Regions from separate parts of the Staphylococcus gallinarum genome, predicted to be linked through region 2. Evidence: riboswitches for the same ligand, from Rfam matches in the RefSeq annotation. Region 2 holds a riboswitch; each other region holds the start of a gene.
What was found. A riboswitch is a leader RNA that binds a small molecule or an ion and turns the genes downstream of it on or off. The one in region 2 is predicted to bind S-adenosylmethionine.
Positions count from the first base shown of each region.

Region 1: linked by a shared signal. The riboswitch ahead of JN168_RS09895 (methionine ABC transporter ATP-binding protein) and the one ahead of JN168_RS01490 (MetQ/NlpA family ABC transporter substrate-binding protein) in region 2 are both predicted to bind S-adenosylmethionine.
Region 3: linked by a shared signal. The riboswitch ahead of JN168_RS03025 (Na+/H+ antiporter NhaC family protein) and the one ahead of JN168_RS01490 (MetQ/NlpA family ABC transporter substrate-binding protein) in region 2 are both predicted to bind S-adenosylmethionine.
Region 4: linked by a shared signal. The riboswitch ahead of metK (methionine adenosyltransferase) and the one ahead of JN168_RS01490 (MetQ/NlpA family ABC transporter substrate-binding protein) in region 2 are both predicted to bind S-adenosylmethionine.

Region 1 covers NZ_CP069082.1:2,096,887-2,101,110, forward strand. The annotation lists gene JN168_RS09885 (MetQ/NlpA family ABC transporter substrate-binding protein) at 1-569, opposite strand, end outside; gene JN168_RS09890 (methionine ABC transporter permease) at 592-1,287, opposite strand; gene JN168_RS09895 (methionine ABC transporter ATP-binding protein) at 1,280-2,305, opposite strand; SAM riboswitch class I at 2,389-2,496, opposite strand; gene JN168_RS09900 (thioredoxin family protein) at 2,552-2,851, opposite strand; gene JN168_RS09905 (toprim domain-containing protein) at 2,848-3,240, opposite strand; gene gcvH (glycine cleavage system protein GcvH) at 3,537-3,917, opposite strand; gene JN168_RS09915 (arsenate reductase family protein) at 4,092-4,224, opposite strand, start outside.
Region 2 covers NZ_CP069082.1:365,860-370,083, reverse strand. The annotation lists gene JN168_RS01495 (BglG family transcription antiterminator) at 1-825, opposite strand, end outside; gene JN168_RS01490 (MetQ/NlpA family ABC transporter substrate-binding protein) at 1,024-1,842, opposite strand; SAM riboswitch class I at 1,907-2,011, opposite strand; gene JN168_RS01485 (CPBP family intramembrane glutamic endopeptidase) at 2,178-2,936, opposite strand; gene panE (2-dehydropantoate 2-reductase) at 3,104-4,021, shown strand.
Region 3 covers NZ_CP069082.1:713,515-717,738, forward strand. The annotation lists gene JN168_RS03015 (SDR family oxidoreductase) at 1-882, shown strand; gene JN168_RS03020 (flavin reductase family protein) at 948-1,559, shown strand; SAM riboswitch class I at 1,696-1,794, shown strand; gene JN168_RS03025 (Na+/H+ antiporter NhaC family protein) at 1,898-3,202, shown strand; gene JN168_RS03030 (SRPBCC family protein) at 3,447-3,953, shown strand.
Region 4 covers NZ_CP069082.1:1,136,517-1,140,740, reverse strand. The annotation lists gene JN168_RS05350 (NERD domain-containing protein) at 294-1,202, opposite strand; gene metK (methionine adenosyltransferase) at 1,294-2,490, opposite strand; SAM riboswitch class I at 2,600-2,712, opposite strand; gene pckA (phosphoenolpyruvate carboxykinase (ATP)) at 2,879-4,224, shown strand, end outside.

The DNA.
Region 1 (4,224 bases), 1.2 Mb from region 2:
TGATAAATCTTAGGTAAGTATTCTGCAGATTGTTTGTTGTTAAATTTGATATCTTTTTTGTTTTCAGTGATATCTTTAAATGTAGCATCTTCAGGTTTTACACCTTTTTTCAATTTGATTAAGCCTTCATCAACGAAGAATTTTAAGAATCTACCTTCTTCAGCTGGGTTGTTTGATACGTAAACTGTTGCACCTTTTGGTAAGTCTTTTAAGCTTTTATATTTTTTAGAATATACAGCCATTGGTTCTAAGTGTACGTTACCAGCAGATTCAATTTTATAACCTTTGTCTTTTTTATCTGTTTTTAAATATGGTGTATGTTGGAAGAAGTTTGCATCCAATTCACCTTTATTTAATAATTTATTTGGCGTAGTGTAGTCGTTAATTGTTTTAATCTTTAAGTTATAACCTTTGTCTTTAAGTAATGGTTTAGCCTTTTCCAAAATTTCTGCATGTGGCGCTGGTGATGCTCCAACTGTAATGGTCTTATCTTTCCCGCCGCCATTACCACAAGCTGCTAAAACAAGTGCAAGAACTAAAACCGAAGCAAAACTAAATAATTTTTTCATATCGTTAAGTCTCCTTTTAATTTTATCTCTTATCTATCTTATTTGTAGCCCAATCACCAATAAATTGAATGATAAAGACAATAATAAGTATTAAAATAGTTGAAACTAAAATGACATCATTTTGGTTTCGGGTAAATCCAGTTAAATATGCCAAGTTACCTAACCCACCTGCACCAATAACTCCGGCAATTGCCGTTGAACCAACTAATGCGATGGCAGTAACCGTAATACCTGAGATTAATGCTGGCATTGCTTCAGGAATTAATACCTTTTTAACTACAGTCCAAGTATTTGCACCCATTGACCATGCTGCCTCGATAACACCTTTATCGATTTCTTTAAATGCAATTTCGACTAATCGTGCATAGAATGGTGCAGCACCGATAATTAGTGCTGGTAAAGCACCAGTAGGACCACTAATTGTTCCAAGTACTAAGCTTGTAAAAGGAATTAATAGCAATATCAAGATAATGAATGGTATCGCTCTGAACAAGTTAACAATGAACGATACAATATTATAAAATATTCTAGCTGCCTTCGAATCACTTTTAGCAGATAAGAATAATAACACACCTAAAATTAAACCAAAGATAAATGCAAATATCGTAGAAACAATTGTCATATACAATGTCTCGTATGTTGCAATCCAAACCTCACTCCATTGAACATTTGGCATTGTAATCATTTCTTGGAGTATGTCACTAAATGAATTACCCATGCTTTAACACCTCCAATGAAACATGTTGCGCTTCTAAATCATTTTTGAACTTTTCGAACTTTTCTGAATCTAATGATGGTAAATGTAATACCAAGAATCCGATGGAACCGTCTTTAGAATGTTTGATATTCGCTTCTAATATGTTCACATCAATATCATGTGTTTTTGTAATATATGAAATAAGTGGTTCAGTCGTATTATTACCTGTAAAGTTTAAACGTACGATATACGAATTATCATCAATATGTACTAAATCAGTAATAGACTCATCAAAATCATCATTTAAATCATCTTTGACAAAACGTTTTGTCACATCGTGTTGTGGGTTTTCAAAGACAGATGTGACTGCACCTTGTTCAATGACTCGGCCATTTTCCATCACGGCTACTTCATCACATATGCGTCTAATAACTTGCATTTCGTGTGTAATGATCACAATTGTTAAATTACGTTGTTCCTTGATTTTCAACAGCAAATCTAAGATTTCATCCGTTGTTTGTGGGTCAAGGGCACTCGTTGCTTCATCACATAGTAATACATTCGGCTCATTAGCCAATGCTCTTGCAATACCGACACGTTGTTTCTGACCACCAGATAGTTCTGACGGATAAGCGTCCTCTCTACCTTTCAATCCTACTAGCTCCACTAGTTCTAGTGCACGTTGTTTCGCTTCTGATCTTGAAACACCTGCAATTTCTAATGGAAACGTAATATTATTTAAAACCGTTCTTGACCATAGTAAGTTAAAATGTTGAAATATCATGCTCACTTTTTGACGTTTTTTACGTAATTCTGATTTTGATAGTTTCCCTATAGTATCGCCATCAATGATAACGTCTCCTGAAGTAGGCTGTTCGAGATTATTTAAGAGTCTGATTAAAGTACTCTTTCCTGCACCAGAAAAACCAACTACCCCAAAGATTGAGCCTGATTGAATGCTTAAATCAACATGATCTACAGCAAGTACGTCTTGTTTCTTAGTTTTGTACCTTTTCACTATTTGATTTAACTCAATCATCATAGTTGCCTCCTTGTATTGCTCTATCAATTAAAAAATGCTTTCCCTTGTTCACCGAAGAATAGAGAAAGCATTTGCCGCTTCTCTCATCTCCAAAAGTCCAACAAGACTTTTTGTGAATTGGCACCATTTCTGTTACAGACGGTTGCCGGGCTTCGTAGGGCACATCCCTCCACCTCTCGTGATAAGAGTTTCATTTATTTAATTATCAATAATCCTACCATCGCACTAGAGATTCGTCAATAACTATTTTAAATTTTCTAATAAATAAGGTACCGACTGAAATGCGTAAATACGCTTTATCTCTTGACCTTTTGACATGACTATTAGTACGGGTACAGATTGAATTTCGTGCTTTTGGCTATATTCTGGATAAAAATTCAAATCCACTTTCGTAATTGGTAATTGTAAGATTTCATTAGCGATGTCTAACATTCGTTCAGATATTTTACATGTTCCACACGTAGGTGTATAGCCAAACACCAGTGATTTCTCTTTATCATCGTGTTCATGTATATCGACACGCGTTTCTTTTGCTACGTTCATGTTAATAAACTAACCCTTTCAGCTATATAATCTATTTGAGCCTTTGCCATGCTCTCTTCATCCTTTACTTTAAATCCATTTTTTTCTAGAACTCGTGAGAGATATGGCTTTGGACATTTTGCAACTTCACAATATTGTTTATCAATTCTAATATGATGACTTTCACTTAAATAACGTTTAAACCATTTACGGATTTTTTCACCTTCATTATCTGAATCAACAAGTATATGCACTTGTTTTCCATATAATGATTCAATCATTGCATCTAATTTATCAACGCCCATTGTACCATTCGTACAAATAATTTCAATTGGCTGATCTATAACTTGCTTTACCCTCTTCTTGTCGGACTTCCCCTCGACAATGATTACTTGGTTCAGTATCGTCATGATATCCACCCTCTAAATGTTGATAGTTATTCTCTTCTATTAAGTTTTTCACATTAGTTAATAAGCATAAACATTATTTACATTTTTATCATGTAACCTTTGCACACTCTAGATAAATTTGACTATAACTTAATTGTTCACATATAGTTATTGCATCTATTTTATGCATTACCACAGCATATAACATCTTATTTTTATATTGTTAAAGATTATTCATCCGCTTAATATAATTTGCACTATTTTTACATATAAAATAAAACTCCCAGATTCAAAGGATCAAGGAGTTTCAGTCATGTTTATTCACCAATCATTTCAGAATATTGTTCTGCTGATAATAAATCTTCTAATTGGCTTTCATCACTTAATTCAATTTTAATCATCCATGCTTTTTCATATGGTGATTCATTTACAAACTCAGGGCTATCCTCTAACTCATCATTTGAGCTAAGTACTTTACCTGAAAGTGGTGCATATAATTCAGAAACAGTTTTTACAGATTCAACACTACCAAAAGTGTCGCCTTCATTAATTTCATCATCAACTTCTGGTAATTCAACGAATACGATATCTCCTAATTCGTTCTGAGCGTATTCAGTAATACCAATTGTTGCTGTATTTCCTTCGACTTTTACCCATTCATGTTCTTTAGAATATTTTAATTCGTTTGGTACTGCCACGAGTATCCCCTCCTAAATGTTATTACATATTCATGATGCCATATGAAAGGTATTAGGGCAACTATAAAGTGGGATAACATTGCACCTTCAACCGTTTTTCGCTCATTTTTATAAAGCGTTTTCATTTTTTGTAAATTTATTATGCTTTACTTGATTGCCATGATTAATATTGTCTTATAACCAAACTTGTTTATATTCGTCTTCTTTAAAGCCAACAGTCACTTTATCACCAGATACAGCAAGTGGTCGTTTAACTAGCATACCGTTTGAAGCTAGTAAATCTAGTTTTTCATCATCTGTTAAATCA
Region 2 (4,224 bases):
TTCAAATCCAAGATCATGTTGTTCAAAATAATCACTAATAAAGAAAGAAAAAAGTTTTGTTGTCTCTCTATTCAAATCATATCCTAGTCTATTATTAATTTCTGTAATACATTGATTAGCAATTTCAAATGACTTTGGTTTTATATCCCATGCTTTATAACTAATATTTTGTCTTTTATAAATAATGATTAAATGAATAATTAACTGTTTGAGCTGTATTTGTGTTGCTTGAATATGGTTATATATCAAGACACGCTTAATAATTTGTGTTATTTGTTCTAAATGCACTTTAGGAATATCGGCTAATATTATATCTTCAATCGATTTATTTTTAGATGTTAGTTGACTCAAGTGTAAAATAGCATTTCTAATATTCATCTCATTTCCTTTAATACATACACCTTTATTTCTAACACTTTCAACTAGAACATCAAATGACTGACACCAATTAGCAAATCTTTGTAAATAATCTAAAAATTCATTTTTAGTTATCTTTAGGTCAGCAATCAGACGTTCCGTCGTCGTAGGATCGTGTTGCATTAACAACCGATAACCTAAATTCATTAATATTTCACTATCCTTATTGGCATAGTCATTGATATAATGTTCAATCGTTTCAATACGATACTGCTCTAAATTCAATCTAAAGCCACGACCCTTTACACTAGTGATTACTGGATCGCTAAACAATGTATTGATATACTTTATATCCGATCGCACAGTTCTATTAGAGACACTTAATATAGCTGCAATATCATCTGCACTTTTGTAATTTTCAGATTCCTGTATAAACAGACGCATGATCTTAATATGTCGTTCTATCATATATACACCTCATTTCATCAAGGCTTTTGTTTATATTGCAGTTAATATCAGCAATTATATTGTAGGTCTATTTGACATTAAGAGCAAGTTACAATAAAACATTATTTTATATAATAAAAAAGCACTACTTATAATTTTTACAAGTAGTACCTTTTTACAATACGCATATACTCAAATCAAAATATGATTTTTAAATAGTTATTTTTCATAAGGTATGACATCTTGTCCATATTTCTTTTTAATAAATGACTTCATATCTTTGGATTGTAATACCTTTAATAATTCTTGATACTTTTTATCACCTTTATGCCCTTTTTGAACTGCTATTATATTTGCAAAAGGTGATGATTTCCCTTCAACTGCAATCGCATCTTTATGTGGTGTCAGTCCATTATCAATTGCATAATTCGAATTCATAATAACCGCTGCGCCTTCTTTACTCTTGTATGTCTTAGGTAAAAATTCAGCACCTTGTTTATTATTAAACTTAAGTTGTTTTTTATTCTCAACTATATCATCAAACTTAGCATCCTCGATTTTGACACCTTTTTTAATTTTAATTAATCCTTTATCAACAAAGAATGATAAGAATCGACCTTCTTCTGCAGGATTATTCGATACATAAATTGTAGATCCTTTTGGAATATCTTTAATATTTTTATACTTTTGACTATAAACACCCATTGGCGTAGTGAATACCTTACCTACTTCTTCTATATTATAATTATGATCTTTTCTTTCTGCTTTAAGATAAGGTACATGTTGGAAAAAGTTTGCATCTACATCACCTTTATCTAATAATTTATTCGGTACTTTATAATCATTTACTGTTTTTATTTTTAAATCGTAGCCCTTTTTTGCCATTGCTTTTTTTGCGTGTTCTAATACCTCTCCGTGCGGTGCAGGTGATGCGGCGATAGTTATTTTTTTATTTGCTGCATCACTATTTGATTTGCCACAAGCAGCTAAAACACCAATTAAACTCAATAACAGAATTGCATATGTAAATTTTTTCATGTCATCTCTCCTTATTATTCATATAAAAAATGCCTTCTCTAAATAAAGAGAAGGCATTCTGCTTCTCTCATCTTCGAAAGTTAAATACTTTCTGTGAATTAGCACCATTTCGTATTACGACGGTTGCTGGGTTTCATCGGGCACATCCCTCCACCACTCTTGATAAGAGTTATAAATATGTATTTGAATTTATTTAATCCTAGCATTTTGGTCATGTTTAGTCAATCTAATTTTTAGAATTTTCTGTATGCTTCAATTTCATATGCTTTATATTAACTTTTTGTTCCATGTGAAACAGCTTAATCCTATAGCTTTATAGCATGTTTCTATACTGTTCATCCCATAAATACCATAGCACAATATGCAATTAAATTATTTAACGCATGTAACGCTATCGCAACAGACAACTTTCGACCTGACTTTAAATAAACATACGCGAGACCGATAGCAATAATTAAATACATCACAATTTCTAAAGGTGATTTCGCTTCTGTGACATGTAGTGAAGCAAAGATGATAACTGAAATGATAGACATCAACGTAAAGCTGAATTTCTTACCAAGTTCACCAATTAACAAATGCCTAAATAAAAATTCTTCATTAATTGGCGCAATAATCACAATAGAAAAAAATGCTAAAAACGTTGAAAATGGCGTAGCAAACATTTGCTCAATTAATTTATCATTTTCTGTTTCGTCAAATTTCCAAGACTCCGGAGCAAATAAATCTACCAATTCAGGATAAATTGCCTTTAGAATGAATAACACAATAAACGTGAGTATAATTAATTTCCAATACCGTTTCATATGTTTAATGCCTTGTGTCAAACGGTCCTTAAAGGATCGTCTATAAAATAGTATCCATGTCCCAAATAAAATAATGAAGGCAATCAAATCTACAATTAACTGTATCATATTCAACATGTGATCATTCATTTGAAAAGCCTTATTTTCAGTTCCTAAATATAAAATAAATACAAAAATCGAACAAATTAAGGACAATGCAAATGTACTAACTAAATAGATAACCGGTAAAATAAAATCTAGCCATTTAATATCTTTCCATTTATATGTATATTTTCCTGATATTTTCATTGTATCCCCCCTTTCACATTTTAAAATAACATAAAAATTAAATTGTATATATAGTTTTTCAAAATGCTTATCGCTTATAGTTATTGATTTATATGCGTAATTTATGGATGATTGTGGTATACAGTTATTACATCCATAATACATATTTATAGGGGAGTTGTGTTTATATGCGAATTCTAGTCCTAGGTGCTGGTGGTATTGGCGGATATTTTGGTGGCCGTTTAGCTGAAAGTGGTCAGGATGTCACTTTTTTAGTTCGTCCAAAACGAAAGTCATACCTAGAAAGAAATGGTTTAGCTATCCATAGTGAAAATGGTGATTTCAACTTCAATCCTAAATTAATTACTCGGGATGATCGTGCCGAAGCTTTCGACGTTGTACTACTCTCATCAAAGTCATATCACTTGGAACACGCTATCGAAGATTTACAACCATTTATACATCATAATACAGTCATTATTCCTCTACTTAATGGCATTGCACACATTCCTACATTGCAATCTGAGTTTGGTAAAAGTAATATCATGGGAGGTTATTGCGTAATTGAAACCACGCTTGATACTTCTGGCGAGATTGTTCACACAAGTACATTCGACAAATTATTTTTCGGCGAATTAAATGGCGAGGATAGTCAACGTGCCAAACATATTGCGGAGGCCTTCTCAAATTCCAAGGCTCAATTTATCTTGAGCAACAATATCACACAAGGAATGTGGCACAAATATTTAATGATAACCGTATTATCAGGTGTTACAACATTAATGCATGCACCTATAGGTCCAATAAGAGATAGTGTCGGTGGTACTCAATTTATTGAATCATTATATAATGAAGTAGCCACTATTATGCGTGCAGAAGGCGCACCTTTAGATAACCAAATCGTTCCTAAATACATGAAAGCACTCACCCAATTATCCTATCATTTCAAAACTTCAATGCAGCGTGATATGGAAAAAGGTCTAAATATAGAAGCCGATCATTTACAAGGTCATTTGCTTAAATTAGCTGATCAACATCAAATTCAAGCACCACTATTAACAACAATTTATCAAAATCATAAAGTCTATAAAGAAATGTTGCAATAAATATTGATAAATTGCAGTTCATTATTTTTGCGAAACTTAAATATATACATGATTCCACACAAATCATCGTATTCTTTTACACTTTAAAATATTATAAACAGTCATTAAAAAACGTCAATTTCTGCAGCTCTAGTTAGAAATTGACGTTCTTTTTTTACTAATTACATTGATTGATATGCCACATTACTAGCAGCAATTTACTT
Region 3 (4,224 bases), 350 kb from region 2:
ATGTCTGCTCAAGATCCTAGAAAGAAATTTTCAAACAAAGATTTTCCAAAGCAAGAACAACCTGTTCCTGGACTACAACAACAATTAGACCCTCAACCAGATTGTGGAGAATCATCATATACAGGCCATCATAGATTAGAAGGTTATAAAATGTTAGTAACTGGTGGTGATTCTGCAATAGGTCGTGCTGCTGCAATTGCGTATGCAAAAGAAGGTGCGGATGTTGCAATTAATTACCTCCCTGATGAACAAGTCGATGCTGAAGAAGTGAAACAGGTAATTGAAGCTGCTGGCAGTAAAGCAGTGCTTATACCGGGTGATATTCGAAATGAACAATTTAACTATGACTTGGTTGCACAGGCACATCAAGAATTAGGTGGACTGGACAATGTGACGTTAGTCGCTGGTCATCAGCAATATCGAGAAAGTATCAAAGGCTTTGATACAGCTTCCTTTACAGAAACCTTTGAAACGAATGTTTATCCTATATTTTGGACAGTACAAAAGGCGATAGATTATTTAAAACCCGGAGCAACGATTACATTGACATCTTCTGTTCAAGGTTATAATCCAAGTCCAATATTGCATGATTATGCTGCAACCAAAGCGGCAATCATTTCATTGACCAAAAGTTTATCTGAAGAATTAGGTGAACAAGGTATACGTGTTAATTGTGTTGCCCCTGGTCCATTCTGGTCACCGTTACAAATCTCAGGAGGACAACCTCAATCGAAGATACCGACCTTTGGTCAAAAGTCAGTACTAGGACGTGCAGGTCAACCTGTTGAGTTGGCAGGTGTATATGTCCATCTCGCAGCTGAAGAATCTAGCTATACAACTGGTCAAGTGTATGGTGTTACAGGCGGAACCCAAATAGATTAAACAACAAAAAGTTAGAAAATCTGGAAGTTGATTTTCTAACTTTTTATTTATGAGGAGTAGAACAAATGAAAAAATTCGAAGCAGCAAAGTTAACAAAGCAACAAAACTATAAGTTATTGAGTGGTAGTGTTATCCCAAGACCCATTGCATTTGTAACATCACAAGATGAGAAAGGCATGCTCAATGCAGCCCCTTTTAGTTTCTTTAATGTGGTCAATAGTGCGCCACCGATGATTATGCTATCAACAACTCGAACTGCAGGCAAAAGGAAGGATACTTCCTTAAATATCGAAGCAACTGAAGCATTTGTTGTGCATATAACAGATGAAGATACTGTAGAACAAATTAATCGTACAGCAGCTCCAATTGCAAGGTCATTGAATGAATTAGAACGAACAGACTTAACATGCGTTGATTCTGATGTCGTATCTGTACCTGGGATTGAACAAGCTAAGATACGCTTAGAGTGTAAATTAGATAGAATTATTCCCTTAGGTGATAAACAAGAGGGATCTGATTTAATTATTGGAGAAGTAGTGATGTTTCATATTGATGATACAGTTTATATAGAACCGCATAAGATTGATTCTAAAGCATTAGGAGCTGTGAGTCGTTTAGCTGGAAATAATTATGCGAATCTTGGACAATCATTCATCATTGAACGTCCAACAGAATAGTAATGCACATGTTAAATCATCAAACTCTGTACTCGTTTATTAAAGGAATAAGTTTGACAAAGTTCAGATTAAATATTAATATTTAGCAGTATTTGACGTTAACATTCAAGAATTCTTGTAGTAAAAAAATAAAACATACTTATCAAGAGAAGTGGAGGGACTGGCCCTATGATACTTCGGCAACATGTAAAAGCGTGTGCCAAATCCAGTAGCAACTATTGCTAGAAGATAAGGAGCTTAAATTAACTCTTTTCTTCAAATGAATGAAAAGAGTTTTTAATTTTTATAAGATATTAAACCGTTAAATCATAATTGATATCAAAGGAAGTAGGTTGAATATGAAAGAGCAGTATAAAGGCAATGCATGGGCATTGATTCCTTTAATCGTCTTTGTGGCGATGTTTCTAGGTGTTGGTATAGCAACGGGTGATTTTACGACAATGCCATTAAACGTTGCAATTATTGTGGCCTCTATCATTGGCTTGTTATTAAATAGAAAAGAATCGTTTCAACAGAAAGTTGAAATATTCACGAAAGGTGCAGGACACTCTAACATTGTGTTAATGATGTTGATTTTCCTATTGGCTGGTGCCTTTTCACAAACAACGGAAGATATGGGTGGTGTAAAATCCACTGTTAATTTAGGTTTATCAATTATTCCAGAAAATTTAATCATAGTAGGCTTATTTATTATTTGTATGTTTGTGTCTGTTTCTATGGGGACATCTGTAGGAACAGTTGCTGCAATCGCACCTGTAGGCTTCGGATTGAGTCAAGCAACAGATGTATCAGCTGCGATTACAATGGCTACAGTTGTAGGTGGTGCGATGTTTGGTGATAATCTATCGATGATTTCTGATACGACAATTGCCGCAGTACGCACACAAAAGACAAAAATGAGTGACAAATTTAAAGTAAATATAAAAATAGTACTTCCTGGGGCAATACTGACTATTATTGCACTATGGTTTTTAACAAATGGTGCACATATCGATGCGACTAAAAATTATGATTATAATATAATTAAAGTTATACCATATTTATTGGTACTTATACTGGCATTAGTAGGAATTAATGTAATCATTGTCTTAATTGGTGGTACTTTACTATCTGCGATTATAGGATTGGTTGATCATTCATTTGGCTGGAAAGGGCTATTAAGTTCAATATCAAAAGGTATTGTCGGCATGGAAGATATTGCAATTATTGCATTGTTAATTGGTGGTTTAGTTGCGTTGATTCAACATAATGGAGGCATTACGTGGTTATTAAATTTTGTGCGTAATAGAGTTAAATCGAAACGTGGAGCAGAACTGGGTATTGCCGGATTGGTAAGTGCTGCAGATATTGCTACTGCGAATAATACGATTTCTATACTTATGGCCGGTCCGTTAGCTAAAGACATCGCTGATGAATACGATGTCGATCCTCGAAAGTCGGCAAGTATTTTAGATATGTTTGCTAGTTGTTTCCAAGGGCTTTTACCATATAGTCCACAAGTTATAGCAGCTGCTGGTGTTGCATCCATATCACCATTTGATTTAGTTCCATACGCTATTTATCCTGCGTTATTAGGTGTCTGTGGTTTAGTAGCAATTTTCTTTAGATTACCGAGATTAGATAAGAAAAAGCGTAAAGCATAGCTAGATTGTTAGATTCACATGCTAATGTTTAATTGTATATTTTAAATTAATGTATAATAAACAATAACGTTATTTACTAACTTTAAATTCTGTAAATAGATGTAATGAAAATAAAAATACTAAGTAAGTGTAATAAATATTTAGATTTATATTTGTTTAACTTAATCGAAATAAAAGGATTATTGTTTAGAACTTACCTAGAATGAGTTAAAATATACTTAAGAGTGAAAGTAGGTGAACAATCGTGGCAAGATATAATATTGAAAATGAAAATGTTGAGATACAACTTGAACGATTATTTAAAGTCGAGCCTGAATTATTATATCAAGCGTGGACAGATCAACGTTTTTTAAAGCAATGGTTTATGACATCTGAGCGAACGAATAAAACAATACAGGTTGATGCGAATCAGAATGGAACGTATAAAATTGTCGACGTTAGAAAAGGTAAGGAAAATATAGTCCAAGGAAGCTTTATCACATTAACACCTTACGAATATATTGTAATGACAATAGGCATGCCTGAACTGAGTGATTCTGAAGATACTATAGAAGTAGAAATATTTGAACGCGAACCAGGCATCACACAAATGGTATTTACGTATAATGCTGTAGTACCAAGAGAAAGAAGATTTACAACATTAGAATATAAACAAAAGAAAAAAGAGTATCATGATTCTACTGCCCATGGCTTTGAAATGTTATTTGATAAGTTACAAATCGCATTAGAAGATTTTGAAGCAGAAATGTAATTAATCTTAGTAGGTTACAGTGCTTTATTAAAATATATAGGAGAGTCATTACTCATTTTCTAAATAAGATGTCTAGAGATTTAAAACTCTGACTAATAAATTAAGGTGATTTCTATTGCAATAATAATAGAAATCACCTTTTTTATTTGAAAGGAAAAAAGCATATCATGATAAAAATATAAACAACCGAATAGTTATTAGTAATATATGCGAGATTGTGTGCGAGACTCCTAAGGGAACAGGACAAGCTGAAGACTACAGGCTGAAGCTG
Region 4 (4,224 bases), 770 kb from region 2:
GTCATCTCACCATTGGTCTTTGCCTAGCATTTTTCACTTAGGCCTTTCGCCAGATACTCCACATGATGATGTATTTTCAAATCAAAAACTTCAAATTAAATTTATCTACGCTACAATTAATTACACGGAATTTATTATTTTTTGTTATCTACATAAATTACGAACCAAATTTAAATATAAAAAAGAGAGCTAATCAACAATGGATTAGCTCTCTTTTATTTGAGAATGGATGATTTAAGTCCCAACCACTCTATTCATTTCAGAAAATTGATTACGTTACTTTAGCAAAGATATTAATTAAAAGATTCGATTTCATCCATAATGCGTTGTAAATCTTCGACAGTGTATTGAATACGACCATGGAAGACAAACTTATTAAAGAATTCATCCAATTGTTCTGGACCAACAAGCACTTTAGAATTTGAACTTTGTGCATAGTTTGTGATTGTAACAGCACCTTCATTCTTCGGATTAAAGTACAAGATAGTCGTCGGTGTGAATTTCAAGTTCAATTCTGTTTGAATATCGCCTGCTAACTTTTCAATATCATTAATATGCTCAGTATAATTTACAAAATTCAATGATTTCTTATCATCATTTTGATCTAATACTAATGTTTGAGCCTTTTGCTTATCAAGATCTAATGTATCGAAGACTTGCTCAATCATTGGTTGATCTTTGAATTGATTTGCACTGATGCCATTATAGACATGACCTTTTAACAATTGGGAATCGATTATATATAACCCTGTACGTGTTAATACTAAATGACTGATATGTTGCACATCGCTAAATTCATTTCGTGGTAAAAAGATATTGGCCATAATATGCATATCTTCAGGTCTAATTCGCTTTTCATTTACTAAGCGTTCCCGAATACCAATCAATCTCATATCTGTTACATACTCACTATGATTTTTTGAGAAAAGTTTCAGTGCATCAATTTCTCTATCTTTAGTATTGACTGTCGCATCATATTCTTCTTTTTGTTTTGTAACAGTCTTTTTATTTTCGATTCTTTCTTTTTCTAATTCTTCTTCGTGTGCTTCTTTTAACTTTTGTTCTTTAGATTGATATTGTTCTTCAATCTTTTTCTGTGCTTTCTTCTTACTGTTTAAAGCAGCAATAAATAAAATCAAACAAATAATTGCTACGATAATTGCCACGATTAAACCAATTTCTAAAGGTCCCAATGAGTTCATAACAATAACGCTCCTTTATGTGATCAGTAACTTTATTATAATGGAAATCATCTGTTTATTCGAGTGTAAACTCTACACTTAAGGCAATTTATTATGCTTGTACAGAATCTTTCAATAAGTTGACTTTATCAAGTTTCTCCCATGGTAACAACACATCCGTACGACCAAAATGACCATATGCTGCAGTTTGTTTATAAATAGGATGTTTTAAATCTAACATTTTTATAATTCCTGCCGGTCTTAAATCAAAGTGAGTTCTAACCGCTTCAACTAACACACTTTCATTCACTTTGCCTGTACCAAATGTATCGATTGATATAGAAACTGGCTCTGCAACACCAATTGCGTAAGCAAGTTGCACTTCACATTTATCAGCTAATCCTGCTGCAACAATGTTCTTAGCTACATAACGTGCTGCATATGCTGCTGAACGGTCAACTTTTGTAGGATCCTTACCACTAAAGCATCCACCACCATGGCGTGCATATCCGCCATACGTATCTACAATAATCTTACGACCTGTTAAGCCCGCATCTCCTTGAGGTCCACCAATTACAAATCGACCAGTAGGATTGATGTAGAATTTTGTTTGTTCATCTAGTAAATCTTTTTGAACTGTTGGATAAATAACGTGCTCTTTAATATCATTTTGAATTTGTTCTAATTCAATATCTTCAGCATGTTGCGTAGAAACTACAATTGTGTCAATACGGCTTGGTTTATCATGTTCATCATATTCAACAGTTACTTGCACTTTACCATCTGGGCGAAGATAGTCTAATATGCCATCCTTCCTTACGTCTGATAAACGTTTAGATAATTGATGAGATAAGAAAATTGGCAATGGCATATAAGTATCTGTTTCATTTGTTGCATAGCCAAACATTAAGCCTTGGTCTCCGGCACCTGTCGCCTCTATTTCAGCCTCAGATAAATCATCGCGATATTCTAATGCGGTATCCACACCTTGAGCGATGTCAGGTGATTGTTCGTCTATCGCTGTTAATACTGCCATTGTTTGACTATCATAACCAAATTTAGCACGCGTATAGCCAATCTCTTTAATTGTCTCTCTTACTACCTTAGGAATATCAACATAAGTAGTTGTTGATATTTCACCTGAAATTAACGCCATACCAGTCGTAACTGTCGTTTCACAAGCTACACGTGCATTTGGGTCATCCTTTAATATTTCATCTAAAATCGCATCTGAAACTTGGTCGGCAATTTTATCTGGATGTCCTTCTGTTACAGATTCTGATGTGAATAATCTTCTATTATAAGTCATAATTTGCTCCTTTAGTTTTAAATTACGAATATTCTCTATACTGTGAGCTCATTAAAAAAGGGCCCTTTCACTATATTAAATAGAGAGAAGGCCCTAATACGTCCATTCGCTCTTATCGTTCAGACGGTATTTGTCTGCAAACGGTTTGGCACCTTTCTTCGTATTAAGAAGAGGTTGCTGGGCTTCATTGGGTCCATGTCCCTCCACCTCTCAGGATAAGAGAATCCGTTAATGACTATAGTACCGAAGTTAAGTAATAATGTCAATTTAACATTTATTAATATAAATTTTAAATTCCCTTTAAAATGATGTGTACTAATAAATCATATGTGTTATACTTTTTAATTGTAAAGGCTTACAATTAAAAATAACTTTGGAGGGATTGAGTATGGCTGTAGATACATACACATACACTAATAAAATCGAAAACATTTTGGGCAAAACGTCATCATTATTCCAACTTTCTACAACACAATTGTATAACAAGATTTTAAATAATGGTGAGGGTGAATTAACAGAACTTGGAGCAATTAATGCAAAGACTGGTAAATATACTGGACGTTCACCTAAAGACAAATTCATCGTGACAGAACCATCTTATAGAGATTCTATCGATTGGGGTAATATCAACCAACCTATCGAAGAGGAAACATTTTTAAAATTATATGACAAAGTTCTTGAATACCTAGATCAAAAGGACGAACTTTATGTCTTTAATGGTTATGCAGGTAGTGACGAAGAATCACAGTTAAAGTTAACAGTAATCAATGAACTTGCTTGGCATAATTTATTCGCCCAAAACATGTTTATACGTCCAAAATCTAAAGAAGAAGCACAAGAAATTAAAGCTAATTTCACAATCGTGTCAGCGCCACATTTTAAAGCTAATCCAGAAGTAGATGGTACAAATTCTGAAACATTTATCATTACTTCATTTAAACACAAAGTTATTTTAATCGGTGGTACTGAATATGCAGGTGAAATGAAAAAAGGTATTTTCTCTGTAATGAATTACCTGTTGCCGAAAGATAATATTATGAGTATGCATTGCTCTGCTAACGTCGGCGAAAAAGGCGATGTTGCACTATTCTTCGGTCTTTCAGGAACAGGTAAAACAACGTTATCCGCAGATCCTACACGTAAATTAATTGGTGATGATGAGCACGGATGGAATGACAACGGAATCTTCAATATTGAAGGTGGTTGTTATGCAAAAGCAATTAACCTTTCATATAAAAAGGAACCACAAATTTACGACGCTATCCAGTATGGAACAATTTTAGAAAACGTTGTCGTTGATGAAGACGGTGATGTAGATTTCGATGATAATAAATACACAGAGAATACACGTGCTGCATACCCTATCAATCATATTGATAACATTGTAACACCATCAAAAGCTGCACATCCTAATACAATTATATTCTTAACTGCAGATGCATTTGGTGTATTACCTCCAATTTCCAAATTATCTAAAGATCAAGCAATGTATCATTTCTTAAGTGGGTTCACTGCTAAATTAGCAGGTACTGAACGTGGCGTTACAGAACCTGAACCATCATTCTCAACATGCTTCGGCTCACCTTTCTTGCCATTAAATGCAAAGGTATATGCAGATTTACTCGGAGACCTAATCGATAAACATGATGTTGATGTCTATCTCGTAAACACTGGTTGGACTGGTGGTAAATATGGTGTTGGTAGAAGAATCAGCTTAAACTACACTAGACAAAT